DNA from 4 places in the Roseixanthobacter pseudopolyaromaticivorans genome. Region 2 is predicted to be linked to each of the others. Evidence: riboswitches for the same ligand, from Rfam matches in the RefSeq annotation. Region 2 holds a riboswitch; each other region holds the start of a gene.
What was found. A riboswitch is a leader RNA that binds a small molecule or an ion and turns the genes downstream of it on or off. The one in region 2 is predicted to bind cobalamin.
Positions count from the first base shown of each region.

Region 1 (3,947 bases), 1.0 Mb from region 2:
ATCTATGCCTCATCCGCCGCCACCTATGGCGATGGCACCGACGGCTTCCGGGATGAAGAGGGCGCAGCCGCGCTCGACCGCCTGGCGCCGCTGAATGCCTATGGCTGGAGCAAGCTGATGGCGGACCGCCGCTTCGCGGCCGACGTCGCCGCCGGCCGTCCGGTGCCGCCGCAATGGGCGGGCCTGCGCTTCTTCAACGTCTATGGCCCGGGCGAGGCCCACAAGGACGACATGCGCTCGGTGGTCCACAAGATCTATCCGACCGCGGCGATGGGCGAGGCGGTGACGCTCTTCAAGTCGCACGATCCGGGATATGAGGATGGCGGGCAGCTGCGGGATTTCGTCTATGTGGGCGATTGCGTCGCGGTGGTGCGCTGGCTGCTGGAGACGCCCGCCGCCAGCGGCATTTTCAATGTCGGCACCGGGCAGGCCCGCAGCTTCGCGGATCTCGCAAAGGCCGTGTTCACGGCGGCAGGCAAAGAACCGCGCATCACCTATGTCGATATGCCGGTTTCCATCCGCAACGCGTATCAATATTTCACCCAGGCGGACGTCTCGAAACTGCGCGCCGCAGGCTTTACCCACCCGTTCACCTCGCTGGAGGATGGCGTGCGGATCTATGTCACCGAGCATCTGCGCGGCCGCAATTCCGCCTGATGACCGGGACCTTGCACGACCCAACGGCTGATCTTGCCCCAGGATACCGGCACCATGCTTCCTGATACCAAGCCCGGTCCCGTCGCCGTCATCGGCGATGTCATGGTGGATCGCTACATCCTCGGCTCGGTTTCGCGCATCTCGCCCGAGGCGCCGGTGCCGGTGCTGCTGCATGGCGCGGAACGCATCGTGCCGGGCGGGGCGGCGAACGTCGCCGCCAATGCCGCCGCCATGGGCGCGCCGATCCGCCTCGTGGGGCTGGTCGGGGCCGACGGGGAGGCCGACCAGCTGCGCGCCGCGCTCGCGCCCTATGCGCGGATCGATCTGTCCGGCCTGGTGGTGGACGCCATCCGCCCCACCGTCACCAAGACGCGGGTGATGAGCGGGCGCCAGCAGATCGTCCGCATCGATGCCGAGATGTCCGCCCCGCCGTCCGCCGCCGTCGAGGACGCCTTGATCGCGGCCGCCAGCCGCGCCATGGCGGGCTGTTCGGTGGTGGTGCTCTCCGACTATGCCAAGGGGGTGCTCGGCGACCGTGTCGTCGCCGCCGTGCTGGCCGAGGCGCGCACGCTGGGCGTGCCGGTGATCGTCGATCCCAAGCGCCGCACCTTCGAGGTCTATCGCGGCGCGACGCTGGTAACGCCCAACCGGCGCGAATTGAGCGAGGCCACCGGCCTGCCGGACGAGACCGATGCCGACGCCGAGCGCGCCGCACAGGCCGCGAGTGCCCAGTTCGGCGGCGATGTGCTGGTGACGCGCGCGGAAAAGGGCATGACGCTCTGGCGCCGCAACGGCACCGTGCTCCATGTGCCGGCCGAGGCGCGCGAGGTGTTCGATGTTTCCGGCGCCGGCGATACGGCGCTGGCCGCGCTCGCCTTGTCGCTCGCCTGCGGGCTCAACCTGGAAGCCAGCGTGCCGGTCGCCAATGCCGCCGCCGCGATTGCCGTGGCCAAGCTCGGCACGGCGGTGGTGACGCGCGCGGAACTCACCGCCGCGCTGCAGCGCTCGGTGCCGCAGCTGGAGCCGGCGGGCGCCCTCGTCTCGCGCGACAAGGCGCGCGATATCATGGACCGCTGGCGGGCGAGCGGCGCGCGCATCGTCTTCACCAACGGCTGCTTCGATCTGCTGCATCCCGGCCATGTGGGCATGCTGGAAGCGGCGGCCGCGCAGGGCGACCGCCTCGTCGTGGGGCTCAACACCGATGCCTCGGTGCGCCGTCTGAAGGGCCCGACGCGCCCGCTCCAGGACGAGACAGCCCGCGCGCGGGTGATCGGCGCCATGCGCTGCGTGGATCTGGTGGTGCTGTTCGAGGAGGACACGCCGCTGGAGATCATTACGGCCTTGCTGCCGGACGTGCTGGTGAAGGGGGCGGATTATAAGCCCGAGGATGTGGTCGGCGCCGATATCGTGATTGCCAATGGCGGAAAGCTGGTGCTCGCCGAACTGACGCCGGGCCAGTCCACCTCGACGCTGGTTGCGAAAGCTAGAAGCTGAGATCGCGGGGGCGGGCGGTTGCGGCGCGGGGCGGCGGCCTTATAGTCGGCGCGTCGTCGGTTCCTTCGGGATCAAAAGGGAACGCGGTGCGGGAGGGTTTCTCCCTATGCCGCGGCTGCCCCCGCAACTGTCGGCGGAGAGCAAACCCATGAACCACTGAGGTGCCCACCACTGAGGCGCGCCTCGGGAAGGGTGGGGGCGCGCAGATCCGCAAGCCAGGAGACCTGCCGAGGACGCAGAGCCCGCATCGCGGGCGCCACAGGCCGGCTCTCGGCGGGAGGGCCAGGGAGACTCTCATGTTGGGTCCGCGCATCGCGGCCAGTGCCTGCCACAGCTCTTGCCGCCGGCACTCGCAGGTGCCGGCTTGAGCGCGAGCGCGGCCGGGGCGCGGGGCCGGATCGTGCTGGTGCTCGGCGGCGCGCGGTCCGGCAAGAGCCGCCATGCCGAGCAGCGGGTGGAAGCCGCCGCCCCGCCCTTCGCCTATGTGGCGACGGCGCAAGCCTTCGACGCCGAAATGAGCGAGCGCATCCGCCTGCACCAGGCGCGGCGCGATGCGCGCTGGGTCTCCCACGATGCGCCGTTCGATGCCGCCGATATCGTCCAGGCCCTGCCGCCCGACATGCCGCTGCTGCTGGATTGCCTCACCTTGTGGCTCACCAACCACATGCTGGCGGAGCACGATCTCGCGGCGGAAGAGGATCGCCTTGTGGACGCCATCACCGCCCGCACAGGACTCAGCGTGCTGGTGGCGAATGAGGTGGGGCTCGGCATCGTGCCGGACAACGCCCTCGCCCGCCGGTTTCGCGACGCCGCCGGCCGGCTCAGCCAACGCATGGCCGCAACGGCCCATGAGGTGATCTTCATGGTGGCCGGCCTGCCCATGATTGTGAAGGACACGCCTCGATGAGCGATGAAACCGAAAATGCCGCCGGCGACGACGCCCAGGCCGCTCGCCATCGCGAGAAAATGGCCAAGCGCAAAGCGGTGCAGGATGCCGAGGTGGCGGAAAAGACCCTGGAGAAGGGGCTGCTGATCGTCCACACCGGCCCCGGCAAGGGCAAGAGCACGGCCGCGTTCGGGCTGGCGCTGCGCATGCTCGGCTACGGCCGCAAGGTGGGCGTGGTGCAATTCATCAAGGGCGCCTGGCACACCGGTGAGAAGGACGCCTTCGCAGCGTTCGGCGATCGCGTGCGCTGGCACACCATGGGCGAGGGCTTCACCTGGGAAACCCAGGACCTCGCCCGCGACACCGCCGCTGCCGCGCGGGCGTTCGACAAAGCCCGCGAGCTGCTGGCCGACGAGACCCTCTCCCTGATCGTGCTGGACGAGCTGAACATCGCTTTGCGCTACGGCTATCTTGACCTCACCGACGTGGTCGCGACGCTGAAAGCGCGCCGGGGCGACCTGCATGTGGTCGTCACCGGCCGAAACGCGAAGCCGGAGCTTCTGGAGGCGGCGGACCTCGTGACCGAGATGGGATTGGTGAAACATCATTTCTCCGCCGGCGTGAAGGCGCAGGCCGGCATCGAATTCTGATGGCTGCCCGCGCACTGATGTTCCAGGGCACCGGCTCGGACGTGGGCAAGAGCCTGCTGGTGGCCGGCCTTGCCCGCGCCTTCGCCAATCGCGGCCTGCGGGTGCGGCCCTTCAAGCCGCAGAACATGTCGAACAATGCCGCCGTGACCGCCGACGGCGGCGAGATCGGCCGCGCGCAGGCGCTTCAGGCCCGGGCCGCGCGAGTGCCTTTGAGCGTGCACATGAACCCGGTGCTCCTGAAGCCGCAGAGCGAGGTGGGT
Region 1 covers NZ_CM195539.1:2,034,026-2,037,972, forward strand. Annotated here, with positions in the region: gene rfaD (ADP-glyceromanno-heptose 6-epimerase) at 1-657, shown strand, start outside; gene rfaE1 (D-glycero-beta-D-manno-heptose-7-phosphate kinase) at 712-2,151, shown strand; cobalamin riboswitch at 2,192-2,397, shown strand; gene cobU (bifunctional adenosylcobinamide kinase/adenosylcobinamide-phosphate guanylyltransferase) at 2,516-3,058, shown strand; gene cobO (cob(I)yrinic acid a,c-diamide adenosyltransferase) at 3,055-3,687, shown strand; gene V5F68_RS09810 (cobyric acid synthase) at 3,687-3,947, shown strand, end outside.
Region 1: another riboswitch for cobalamin. It lies ahead of cobU (bifunctional adenosylcobinamide kinase/adenosylcobinamide-phosphate guanylyltransferase); the one in region 2 lies ahead of V5F68_RS04955 (energy-coupling factor ABC transporter permease).

Region 2 (3,947 bases):
CATCGGCGGCATAAGCCACCAGCGCTTTCGCACCACGCCCGCCGGCCCGGACGGGTGCGCATTCCCCCTGCAGGAAGAGCGCACCGCCGACCGTCACATCGAGGCCGGCCACGCAGGCACTGCCTTCGAGCATCAGCATCCAGGTTTCGTGCGGCGCGTCGAGCGACCAATCCACGCTGGGGGCGAGATCAAGCCGTTCGATGACGAAATGAGGTGTGACGGCGAGCAGGGTCCGGCCGTTGCCCAGCGCGCGCGGCGCGGCTTGCGGGCCAAGGGGCGCCATGTGGGTCGCGGCGACGGCCTGCTCCGCATGCAGCTCCCGTGAGCGGCCGTAGTCGAAAAGGCGAAAGGTCACATCGCTGCGCTGCTGGATTTCGGCGATGACGAGGCCGGCTCCGATCGCATGGATGGTGCCGGCGGGGACGCAGACCACGTCGCCCTTGAGCACGTCGCGCCATTGGACGCGCGCGGCGATGGAGCGATCTTCGATCGCGGTGCGCAATTGCGACGGCGTCAGCGGACCGTTCAGGCCGACCGCCACCTGCGCGCCCGGCTGGGCGGACAGTATGTACCAGGCTTCGCTCTTGCCGTGCTCCTGGCCGAGAGTGCGCGCGAACGCATCATCGGGATGCACCTGGATCGACAAGGGCTGCGTGGTGAACAGCAGTTTCAGAAGCAGCGCGGTCTCCGGCGCCGAGGGATCGGCACGCTCGAACCAGAGTTCGCCGACAGCCCCATCGAGGGGGGCGATGGTGCGCCACGGCAGCAGGTCGGTGCTGCCCCATGGCTTGCGAACCACGCGCACGCAGGCCTGTTCGATTGCCATGCTCGTCTCCTTGACCGTTCCGCTGAGATCGGGACGATCTGAGACCGGACATGCTCGTTCGTTTGGCGCGATGCGCGAGCTGCAGTGCTTAGTGACGCCGGCTTGACGCGACGGAGGGGACATCCGTGACGTCCACATGGGCCGCATCGCTTTCCAGACGCAGCTCCTTGTCGGAGAAGGTCAGCTGCAACAGGCGCCCGTCGTCAGTCAGCAATTGAACCACGCGGCGACCGAACACCCCACGCAGGGCTGCCGCCGAAAGCCGGATTTCGCCGGAACTGGTGATGCCGACAGGTGCATTGAAGAAGCTGTCGAAATCATAGGTCGCCCGACCTATTTCCTGCCCATCGCACCTCAGCATGCCTTCGCCTGCAACTCCACCGATATAACGCATGGTCAATCCTCAAATAAACATGGAATGCTCTTGCCACATCTGAATGAGGCATCGAATTTCCGTTTAAGATCCAAGCAGAACCGCTCCGCAGCATCTCCAAATTCTGAAGACGGCGATAGAAGCAGGACAACGGCACCGATGTGCGCACGCGCACGTGCTTTCAGATCGCAGATAGAATTCGGTCTATCCGCCAGCGACGCCCACGCTCAGAAATTCCGATATCTGTATTGAGATAATCTCGAATATCGGAATTACAATCCTTCGCCTAATAAAACCAATTTTTGGCGTAAAATTAATTGAAATCACAAAGATATTTAAAATCTCAGATTTCGGATTTTTCTTTTGCCGCTCTGCATGATGCAACATTTATGTAAGGCAAAAGTTCCATTCATGAGCAAACGCAACCGTTGGACGCGAACACGGGCGAGCCCTGGTACACGGATCGCCGCATGTAAGCCCACAGGCGCGGTGGACACGGGCACCATCAGGCGCCCGCCCTTTAGCACCGCGCTCGCAGGCCGATCCCAAGACGACGGGGACTCGCGAGACGCGTCTCAGACGGCGTCGTAGAGGCGGCTCTCCAGCAGCAGGGAGCCCCGCAGGCGGCTCAGCGCCTTGGCGGCGCCGAGCACGGCGAGGTCGGCCAAAGGCTCGATGATGATGACCAGCATATAGGCACCGCCGAAGGTGGAAATCGCCGCCACATTGTCCGCCGCAAAGCCCTGGCCATACAGCGCCCAGAAGGCAACCCAGGCGACAATGCCCGCCTGATAGGTCGTGGAGAGCGCGAGGGCCTGGCGGTAGCGCAAGTCCACATAAGGCGTGTTGGGGGCGATGATTTTCTGGGCCACCACCTGCAAGGCGAACAGCGGCACCAGGAGCGTCGTCACGTTCATGCCGAACTGCGGCAGGTCGAACGGAGCGAAGAAGATGCCCTGCACCAGTAGGCCGGTGGCGAGGCCGATGGCCGCCGGCGCCATGCCGAAGATCAGGAACAGGGTCGAGCCGAGGATCAGATGAACCTCCGAGACGCCGACGGGATAATGCGGGAGCACCTCGAAGAAAGAAAACACGAGGGCGCTCGCCGCCGCGCTGCGCGACACAAGGGAGAGGATGCCGCGCTCGCGGACGGCCTCATAGGCCAGCTTCACGGCATAGCCGCCGGCGCCCGCCGCAGTGACGTAGCTGAGCCAGATTTTCCCGCTATCCACGAGACCAGGTTCGATATGCATGACTGCTCCTCCGCCGTCTCACCCGACGGCCTGTGTTAGATCCAAGCGCCTGGCCGGTCTCCTGACTCGCGGGTCGCCGCATGCCTTCCGTCTTCCCGAAGCGCCTTGGGGGATCGCTTCAGTGACATCGTGGAAGGCCGCTCGCCGCTCACAGTCGCGGGGGCGGTCGGGGCTCAGGGCGTCATCGCCCCTCCCCCGTTCCCATTTCACTTCCGGCACGTACGTCATGCCGGAAGAACCATGCGCGTTCAGGAGCGGCCAACCTCCGCTTTCTGTCAAGACGTCCGCGCGGCCACGCGCACCGAACTGCGGATTCTTTGTCGCCTGAAGACAGGCGCGCGGGGATCCGGCCGGCATGCGCGGCCCATGCCTCGCCCGGAATAAGCATGCACGCCCCGCCACAAGCCTCCCGCCCCAGACCGCCCCCCCCCGCGCAAACGATTACTTGGTGAGGATCAGCTTGTTCTTGGAGGTCAGCGTCAGGGTATAGACTTGGTCGCCATGGACGATCCGCACCGTGCGCGCCGCGCGAAAGAGATCGGTGCTGTCCAGACGTCCGTCCGCCATCGCGATGGTGCGCACCGCCGTTTCGGGAGACGGCACGGGTCTCAGCTTGATGATGCCCATGGAAGGCGGCTCCTCTGCCGGAGTTCGGGCGAAGGGCGGGCGAAACGCGCCGCGCCGCCCCGGCGTGATTAGGCGGCCGGATCACCGGCGGCGGACGCGAACGACCGGCAGCTCACTTGCCGGATGGCATCGTCATGTGGTCGTGCCCGCCGCCGTCGCTGCTGCCTTGGGCGGCGATCGACTCCACCTTGAACTGAACCGACACCGTGCCCGCCTTCTCGAAGGTCAGCGTGCCGTTGACCAGGGCTCCTTGCTTCAGGGGCTGCTTCAGCCCCATGAGCATGAGGTGATAGGAACCCGGCTTCAGCGCGACGGAACCGTGCGCCGGCACGACGAGGCCGCCCGGCACCGGCCGCGTGGTCATCACCCCGTCGGTCATGGCCATCTCGTGGATTTCCACCTTCTGCGCGGCCTCGGCGGTGGCGGAGACGAGGCGGTCGGGCGTCGCGCCGTCGTTCTTCAGCACCAGATAGCCGGCACCCACGCTGGCGCCGTCCGGCGTCGCACGGGTCCAGGGGTGCTCGATCTCGATGGCGCCGGCCTTGAATTCGTGGGCCATCAGGGCCTGGGCGGAGAGGGTCAGCAGGAACATGGCGAAGGCCAGGGCGGCCAGCGCCTCTTCCAGATACATGCGGCGGCAGAGGCGCGAGAACGCGCCGGGAATGCGGATGATATTCGACATGGCTTGGCTCCACGATGCGGCCTCCTATGGGGGACCGGATGTCACGATCGCTGGATAGAACCTGCGCAAGCGCAGGCGTCAGGCGATCGCGGGTGGAGCTCTGGCAAGGCTGGGAGAATGGCGTTCAGCCGGCACGGCGGAAAGGTGCGTGCCACCGATCCGCATCGACGCCGCTTGGCGGACCGG
Region 2 covers NZ_CM195539.1:1,017,166-1,021,112, reverse strand. Annotated here, with positions in the region: gene V5F68_RS04965 (class I mannose-6-phosphate isomerase) at 1-826, opposite strand, end outside; gene V5F68_RS04960 (hypothetical protein) at 915-1,220, opposite strand; gene V5F68_RS04955 (energy-coupling factor ABC transporter permease) at 1,775-2,452, opposite strand; cobalamin riboswitch at 2,487-2,710, opposite strand; gene V5F68_RS04950 (hemin uptake protein HemP) at 2,894-3,079, opposite strand; gene V5F68_RS04945 (copper chaperone PCu(A)C) at 3,192-3,761, opposite strand.

Region 3 (3,947 bases), 2.0 Mb from region 2:
GACATCATGGCCCAGCCGACCAGCGGCATGGCGAGCATGAGACCGTAAAGCGCATAATGTGAAAGGTGCGCCCCGAGCCGCATCGGCGCTGGCAGATCTTCCGGCAAGGGCGGCGCGCCGTAGCGCAGACGCACCGCGAGACGGATCAGCGCGAGCGCAAGAATCGCGATGCCTAGCGTCTTGTGCGCGGCGAGAAGCGGCACGTATTTCGGCATGACGGTCGACACCATGCCCACGCCGATGAACAGCATCGCCAAAATGCACACGGCCATGACCCAGTGAAACAACCGCTGGACGAAATTGAAATGCGAATGATCTCTCGTCATGGCCGGGCTCCGGTCGCGGTATTCATGTCATGCGGATAATATTTAGCTTCCGAAGTCCGCAGATCGTACGATTTCGCGTAAGCCGATGAGCGTGCGGCCGGAAAAGGATCGTCGGAAACGCTGATGCCATCCGGCAGGATCGTCGGGTCGAAATTGATATCGCGACACGGGCCGTCGCGTTCGGCCTCGATGTGCTGAACCACAAGCGTTCCGACCTCCACGGTCCGCCGCCCCGGCGGCCACGCCTTGGTGGGATCCGAGGTGGGATCGCCCGGATTGGCCAGCGTGACCTCCAAGGTCCAGCGCTGCGGCGCCTGGCCCACCCGCGCGACGATGTCCTGCTCAAGATGATCCGGGCCGAGTTTTGCAAGTTCGTCCTTGGTCACCGGCACCACGCGCGCTTGCGGCACGAACGACCAGCGCACGGCCTGCTCCAGGCCGGCTTTGCTCTTGAAGACGAAGCTGTTGAGGCTGTTGTAACGCTCCTCCGCATAACTGGCGGTCCAGGGCGCGCTGCCGGCCCAGGCCCCAAACGCGGCAAACTCCGGATGGGCGGCGCCGAAGTCCTTCATCGCCTGCGGGTTCTTGTCGTGGGATGCGGTCAGCAGAGCGTAGAACGCCTCGGGCGTGGCCACGGGAAAGAACGGCAGATCGATCGTGGCGCTGCGCCAGACCTGCCCGCCTGGCGTGGTGATCTGGAGTCCCAGGCCGCGCACCCGCACGGTCGCGTCCGGCGCATTAGGGTCCGGTGTGCCGAGATTGAACCGGCCGAGCACCGGATATTGGCCCGGCGCGAAGACTTCTGCGCGCGAAAGCTCCGCGCCGTTCCCGTTCGATTCGAATATGCCGGTGAAGCAGATGCCCTTGGCATGATTGCGCCGGTGCCCAAGCGCCGGCCCCGAGGGAGGCGCGAGCGCCGCCACGATCTTGCCGGGGGTCAGCCGATCCGGCGAAAGCCAGCCTGCAGTATAAGCGAACGCGCCCGCGCCGGCCGCCATGACGGCGCCGATAAGCGCGAATGACGCAAGCGCGCGTTTGGGCGGCAATCCAGAGGGGTCGGTCATTCCATGTCTCCGTGAGACGGGTCGTCTTGACGGCCGAGGGATGTGCTCGTGCTGTCCACACTCGGGGAGAGACGTAACCTGTCGCGGCCGGCAACTCTTTCAAAAAGGCCTGCCGTTCGCGCCGCCGCAGGGCAGCGAGAGACTGCAGCATATCCCTGTCGCAGCGGCACTACTGGTCGTCCTTCGTGCGCGTTCGGCCAGCTTGACGGTTCGCCTGCGGTGCGTCTACCGTCATGGCGACGGTTCCCCTAGGGGATCAAAAGGGAACGCGGTGAGTCGGCGCCTGGAAACAGGAGTTGGGCGAAGCCGCGGCTGCCCCCGCAACTGTAAGCGGCGAGTCCTTCGTCATCAGCCACTGGGCCTTCAGGCCTGGGAAGGCGACGAGATGGACGCTGACCCGCGAGCCAGGAGACCTGCCGTCAGCCGTGGTCACGCGCGAGCACATTGGGCGGGGTGTCCTGATGGTGGTTTTTCCAGGCGGCTTTTCAGCCGCACGGAGGCCTCGTTCGCGGTGACGGACCACTCGTCCCGCTGAGGCCCCGATGCCTTCCGTCCCTGTTTTTCCCCCTCGCGGCGCCTCGCGCGCCGCCCGCAGATCCATACTTGCCGCGCTGTTGCTCTCGTCCGTATCCGAATTGGCCTGCGCCCAGTCGGCAGCGCCGGCTGCCGGCGCCTCCCAATCCATCGAGCTGCCCGAGGTGGTCGTCAGCGCCACCGGCATGCCGACCCCGGCGGACCAGGTCGCCTCCTCGGTGAGCGTCGTCACAGCCGAGGATATCGACCGCCAGCAATTGCGCACCGTTCCCCAAGTGCTTCAGTCCCTTCCGGGGCTCAACGTGGTGCAGACCGGCGGCCCCGGCGGGCAGACCTCGGTGTTCATCCGGGGCACCAATTCCAACCATGTGAAGGTGATGGTGGACGGCATCGACGCCGGCAATCCGTCCAGCCCCACCGGCGCCTTCGACTTCGGCCAATTGCTCGCCACGGACCTTGCGCGCATCGAGGTGCTGCGCGGTCCCCAGAGCGGCCTCTACGGCTCGGACGCGATCGGCGGCGTGATCTCCATTACCACCAAGAAGGGCGAGGGGCCGGCCAAGGTGTTCGGTTATGTGGAAGGCGGCGCGCTCGGAACCTTCAACCAGGCCGCAGCACTTAGCGGCTCAACGGAAAAGGTCGGCTATTCCTTCAACGTCACCCATTTCTCTTCGACCGACATCCCCGTCACGCCGCCCGGCATCGTGCCGCCCGGCTATCCGATCAACCCGAACGCCTATGACAACTGGACCTATTCGACCCGCCTCGATTTCCAGATGAGCGATGCATTCGCGGTCAATTTCGTCGCCCGCTACATCGACAGTGGGCTCGCCTACACGCCGGATGTCTATCCCCCGCCGCTGTACGAGGGCCTGCCGGCGGCGGAACGCTCCACCAGCCTCGCCAGCATGTTCTTCACCAAGGGCGAGGGGGTGTGGACTGCGCTCGACGGCGCGCTGAACACCACTTTCGGGGTCAGCGCGATGACCACATCGAACCCGACCACCGGACCGAATGCCGATGTGAACGGCCAATATGAGGGTGACCGGCAGACCTATTACCTGCGCTCGAACCTCGCCTTCGCCCCCGGACAGAATCTGCTGGTGGGCGTGGAGCGGCGCAACGAGGCGATGACCTCGTCCACCCAATACACCGATCTTTCCGCCAGCACCGGCGACACCGGCGTCTATGCCGAGCTCCAGGGCAAGCTGGGCGAGCGCTTCTTCGGGGCCGCGAATATCCGCTTCGACAGCGACGATACGTTCGGCGACCATTCCACCTTCCGCCTCGCGCCGGGCATTCTCATTCCCGAGACCGGCACCACGCTGAAGGCGAGCTACGGCACCGGCTTCAAGGCGCCGTCCCTCTACCAGCTCTATGCGCCCTATTACGGCAATGCGGCGCTGAAGCCGGAGGAAAGCACGGGCTACGACGCCGGTTTCGAGCAAGAGGTGTTGGGCGGGCGGGTGACCTTCGGCGCCACCTATTTCCACAACGACATCACCAATCTCATCAGCTACGACCCGGTGACGTACCAGAACGTCAACATCTCCAGCGCCACGACGCAGGGCGCGGAGACGTTCATTGCCTTTGCGGTGACAGACCGGCTGAAGCTGCGGGTCGATTACACCTACACGCAGGCGGTCGGCTACATGCCGCCCGACACCTCCTTCGGCGCCGCCTGCGCACCGCTGACCGACACCTCCTGCACCCCGCTGCGACGGCCCAACAACAAGGTGAGCGTCAGTGCGGACTGGAACCCCACCGACCAGCTCAATCTCTCCGCCACGCTGATCTATGCCTCCGCCTGGTGGGATGTCGTGCGCCTCACCAGCGATTACATCGACCAGCCGGGCTATACGGTGGTGAACGTCGCGGCGAATTATGCCCTGACACGACAGGCGACGCTGTTCGGGCGGATCGACAATCTGTTCGACCAGACCTATCAGAACCCCAACGGCTACCTTGCTCCCGGCTTCGGAGCGTACGGCGGCCTTAAGTTCACCTATTGAGGCGGCGATGA
Region 3 covers NZ_CM195539.1:4,226,437-4,230,383, forward strand. Annotated here, with positions in the region: gene V5F68_RS19830 (cytochrome b) at 1-326, opposite strand, end outside; gene V5F68_RS19835 (catalase family peroxidase) at 323-1,390, opposite strand; cobalamin riboswitch at 1,615-1,825, shown strand; gene V5F68_RS19840 (TonB-dependent receptor plug domain-containing protein) at 1,933-3,936, shown strand; gene V5F68_RS19845 (ABC transporter substrate-binding protein) at 3,944-3,947, shown strand, end outside.
Region 3: another riboswitch for cobalamin. It lies ahead of V5F68_RS19840 (TonB-dependent receptor plug domain-containing protein); the one in region 2 lies ahead of V5F68_RS04955 (energy-coupling factor ABC transporter permease).

Region 4 (3,947 bases), 2.6 Mb from region 2:
CGCCGCCAGCGATGATCGCAAGATCTCCTCCGGCCCGCTCGGCTCGATCGTCTCCTCGGCCCATCTCGCGGACGGGGCGCTGCCGGCGCTCTCGGAGCTGGAATTCGGCCTCAACATGATCACCCACGGCTATCAGCGCTGGATGGTCCGCTGCATGGCGGCGGCCGGGTTGCCGGATCTCTCCTCGCTCGACGTGCTGGTGCTGCACCATGTGGCCCACCGCGACCGGGCGAAGACCATCGCCGATCTGTGCCTGGTGCTGGATGTGGAGGATACGCACCTGGTGACCTATGCGGCCAAGAAGCTCCAGGCGCTGGGGCTGGTTTCCGGCGGCCGGCGCGGCAAGGAGAAGACCTTGGCGGCGACCGAGAAGGGGCGCCTCGCCTGCCAGCGCTATCGCGAGGTGCGCGAGGCGCTGCTGACCAAGACCGTGGCCGCGACCGGCATTGCGCCGGAAAAGCTTTCGGAAATCGCCGCCTTGCTGCGCACGCTCTCCGGCCATTACGATCAGGCGGCGCGGGCGGCAGCGAGCCTTTAGGCGCGCCCCGCCACCCACATTCACCAAAAATGTTTCACGTGAAACAATGACTTAAGCTAGACGAACATCGGTTTACTGGGGCTTCACCGCGGTTTTCCGGCCGATCACACCGGCTTTTCGCTCCGATATTGCGCATCACATTTCGGCATGCCGAATGCCGCCCGCTTCTGAGGGATCGACGCGGGCCGACAGCGACCAAAAGGGCACCACCGGCGGCGCACCCGGGGGTCCGACACAGCGGTCCCCCCGGCTCACCGAACCGGCCCAGCGCAAGCTGGTCAGCGCAGGGCGCCGGCGGAAGCGAGGCGCACGCCGCGATGGGCGCGCAGGCTGCGCTCGGCGAGCGGGCCGAAGACCAGCCCGAGGGTCGTCCATAGCACCGCCTGGATGCCGAGCGTGGCGATGCGGAACTCCCACAGGAGCGAGGCCGAGAATTCGGCCGGCACCTCGTTGATGGTCGGCAGCGCCATCTGCACCAGGGCGATCACCGCCACATAGGCGAGGGCCGCCGCCACGATGCCGTTCCACGCGCCGTGGCGGGCGGCGAGCCGCCGGGCCAGCAGCACGGCGCCCGTGAGCGCGACCAGCGAAGCCGCGAGCATCAGGAAGAACATCTGGGTGCGGAAGCCGATGGTCGCGCCGTCGCCCACGGCGGGCGGATTGGCGGGATATTTCAGCCCCGGCACCAGCACGATGGCCAAGAACCCGCCCAGCGCCAGCAGCACCACCGTGGCGCGCGGGGACAGCGGACCCACCCGCCCAAGGGCGAAGGCGAAGACCAGCGCGAAGATGCCGCCCATGGCGGCGCCATAGACCACGGTGCCGGTCAGCAGGCCGAGGCCGGCCTGGGTGGACCGGCTGACCAATTCCTCCTCGCCACCATGGGAATGGCCCTCTGCGGCGGCGGGTTCCGGGGCGGCGGCATGCATGTGCGTGCTGCCGTCGGCATGGACATGCGGCGTCGCCGCCGGGGATGCGGGAGCGGCGGCGGGCGCCGGCCCTTCCGCATGCGCTTCCTCAAAGGCGATGGCGCGGTTGACCGCGGGTTCACCGAAGACGCGCGCGAATCCGAACGAGAGCAGGCCCGCGAGGACGCCGACAAGCATCCCGCGAAGCAGGAGAGACCCAACCATGTCGCATCCCCCTCAGTGGCAGGGGAAGCCGAGCAGATGGCGGCCGTCGTGCAGGAATTCATGCACATACATGCCGGGGATGAGGGAGGTCGCACCCTGTTCGGCGCCGACGAAATAGAGCGCGAGCAGCATCAGCAGGCCGCCGAACACCGCCCAGGGCAGAAGTTCGCTGACCGAGATGGTCTGCGTGCCGGCCGCAGCGCCGAGGGAGGAACCGGAAAGAAGGGTGTCGGCCATGCTGGGTCTCCTGGGATTGCGCGTCCCGAAATCGAACAAAACCCTGCGGGCCGGGTCTGACTTGCGGCACAGCCGGAATGGCGTGCCGCTTACAGTGGCGCGACCGTGTCGGATTTTCACCGACTTCCTCACCCGCAGCGAAGCTCCGACACTATTTGCGGGATACAGGTTGTGTCAAACAAACAATGTGGCAAACCGGGCACCCGCCCGGCCCGCCGGCCGCCGTTCGATGTCCCCGCCTGATACCGCGAGGTTGCCCCGTCGCCATGGCCAATCGCCTGACGCTGATCTGCCACGGTGCCACCGCCGCCATGCGGGCCGGCGCCTTTCCGTGCGACGAACCGCTGGAGCCGCGCGCCCTCGCGCAGACGCAAGCCTGGCGCGGCCGGCTGCGGCGGCCCGACCGGGTGCTCGCCGCGCCGGCCCTGCGCGCGCGTGAAACCGCACAGGCCCTCGGCTTTAACGCCGAGACGGATGTGGATCTTCAGGATTGGGACTGTGGGCTTTGGGCGGGCCTCACCTTCGCTGAGGTGGACACGGCTTATCCCGGCGCGCTCGCCCTCTGGCGCGGCGAGCCCCAGGCCGCGCCGCACGGCGGCGAATCGCGCACGGCGCTGATCGCCCGCATGGAGGATTGGCTGGACCGCCAGCGCGAGAGCCATGGCCATCTGATCGCATGCACCCACGCGGCGAATGTCCGGGCGCTGGTGGCCGGGCTTCTCCAGGCGCCTGACGCCTTCTGGCAGATCGACATCGCGCCCCTGAGCCTGACTGACCTGCGCACCGACGGCCGGCGCTGGACCCTGCGCACGCTCGGCCAGCCTTTGGACGACCCGCACGACACCTGACGGGCACGGGGGGAAAGATCGCCGGAGCGGGCGGCACACCGCGCGGAAAGGGCCACGAGCGACACGCGCCACGCGGCCCCTCCCGCGCGGCGCAATGACGTGCCGCGCGCCCCGGCAAGGCGGGGAGGAAAGGGGAAAAGAACAATCCTAGGGCCGGCGGCACCGCAAACCTTGGCGCCGCCGGGCTGTTTCAACCTGATCGGACTCGTCGGACCAGGCCCTGGCGTCAGCTGGCCTTCTTGAACTTGGCAGCCTCTTCCGAACCGCCGGTGGCATTGCCGGCGCTGTAGGAATGGGCCCCCACGCCGGCGAGCTTGCCGCCATCGACGATGAGATATTCGTCGCGGATCGGCCGGCCCTCGAAATAGCATTCCAGAATCTCGCGCGTGCCGGCCGCATAACGGGTCTGAGCGGAGAGCGAGGTGCCGGAGATGTGGGGCGTCATGCCGTGGTGGGGCATGGTGCGCCAGGGGTGATCCTGCGGCGCGGGCTGCGGAAACCACACATCGCCCGCATAGCCGGCGAGCTGGCCGCCTTCGAGCGCGCGCACGATGGCGTCGCGGTCGCACAGTTTGCCGCGCGCCGTGTTGACCAGATAGGCGCCGCGCTTGAACAGCTTCAGCGTCTCCTCATTGATCATGTGCTCGGTTTCGGGATGCAGCGGGCAGTTCAGCGTGACCACGTCGCACACGCCGTACATCTCCTCGCGGGTCGCGTGCCAGGTGAGGTTCAGCTCGGCCTCCACCTCGGCCGGCAGGCGGTGGCGGTCGGTATAGTGCAGGTGCATGTCGAACGGCTTCAGGCGGCGCAACACCGCAAGGCCGATACGCCCGGCGGCCACCGTGCCCACATGCATGCCTTCCACGTCATAGGAGCGGGCGACGCAATCGGCGATGTTCCAGCCGCCCTTGCGCACCCAATCGTGGGAGGGGAGATAATTGCGCACGAGGCCGAGGATCATCATCACCACGTGCTCGGCGACGCTGATGGAGTTGCAATAAGTGACCTCGGCGACCGTGATCTTGGCATCGATGGCGGCTTGCAGATCCACATGATCGGAGCCGATGCCGGCGGTGAGCGCCAGCTTCAGCTTGGGCGCCTTGGCGATGCGTTCCTTGGTGAGATAGGCCGGCCAGAACGGCTGGGAGATCACCACTTCCGCGTCGTGCAGTTCGCGCTCCAGCACGCTGT
Region 4 covers NZ_CM195539.1:3,638,675-3,642,621, forward strand. Annotated here, with positions in the region: gene V5F68_RS17145 (winged helix DNA-binding protein) at 1-538, shown strand, start outside; gene V5F68_RS17150 (CbtA family protein) at 817-1,671, opposite strand; gene V5F68_RS17155 (CbtB domain-containing protein) at 1,684-1,908, opposite strand; adenosylcobalamin (AdoCbl) riboswitch at 1,910-2,063, opposite strand; gene V5F68_RS17160 (histidine phosphatase family protein) at 2,175-2,756, shown strand; gene V5F68_RS17165 (NAD-dependent formate dehydrogenase) at 2,983-3,947, opposite strand, start outside.
Region 4: another riboswitch for cobalamin. It lies ahead of V5F68_RS17155 (CbtB domain-containing protein); the one in region 2 lies ahead of V5F68_RS04955 (energy-coupling factor ABC transporter permease).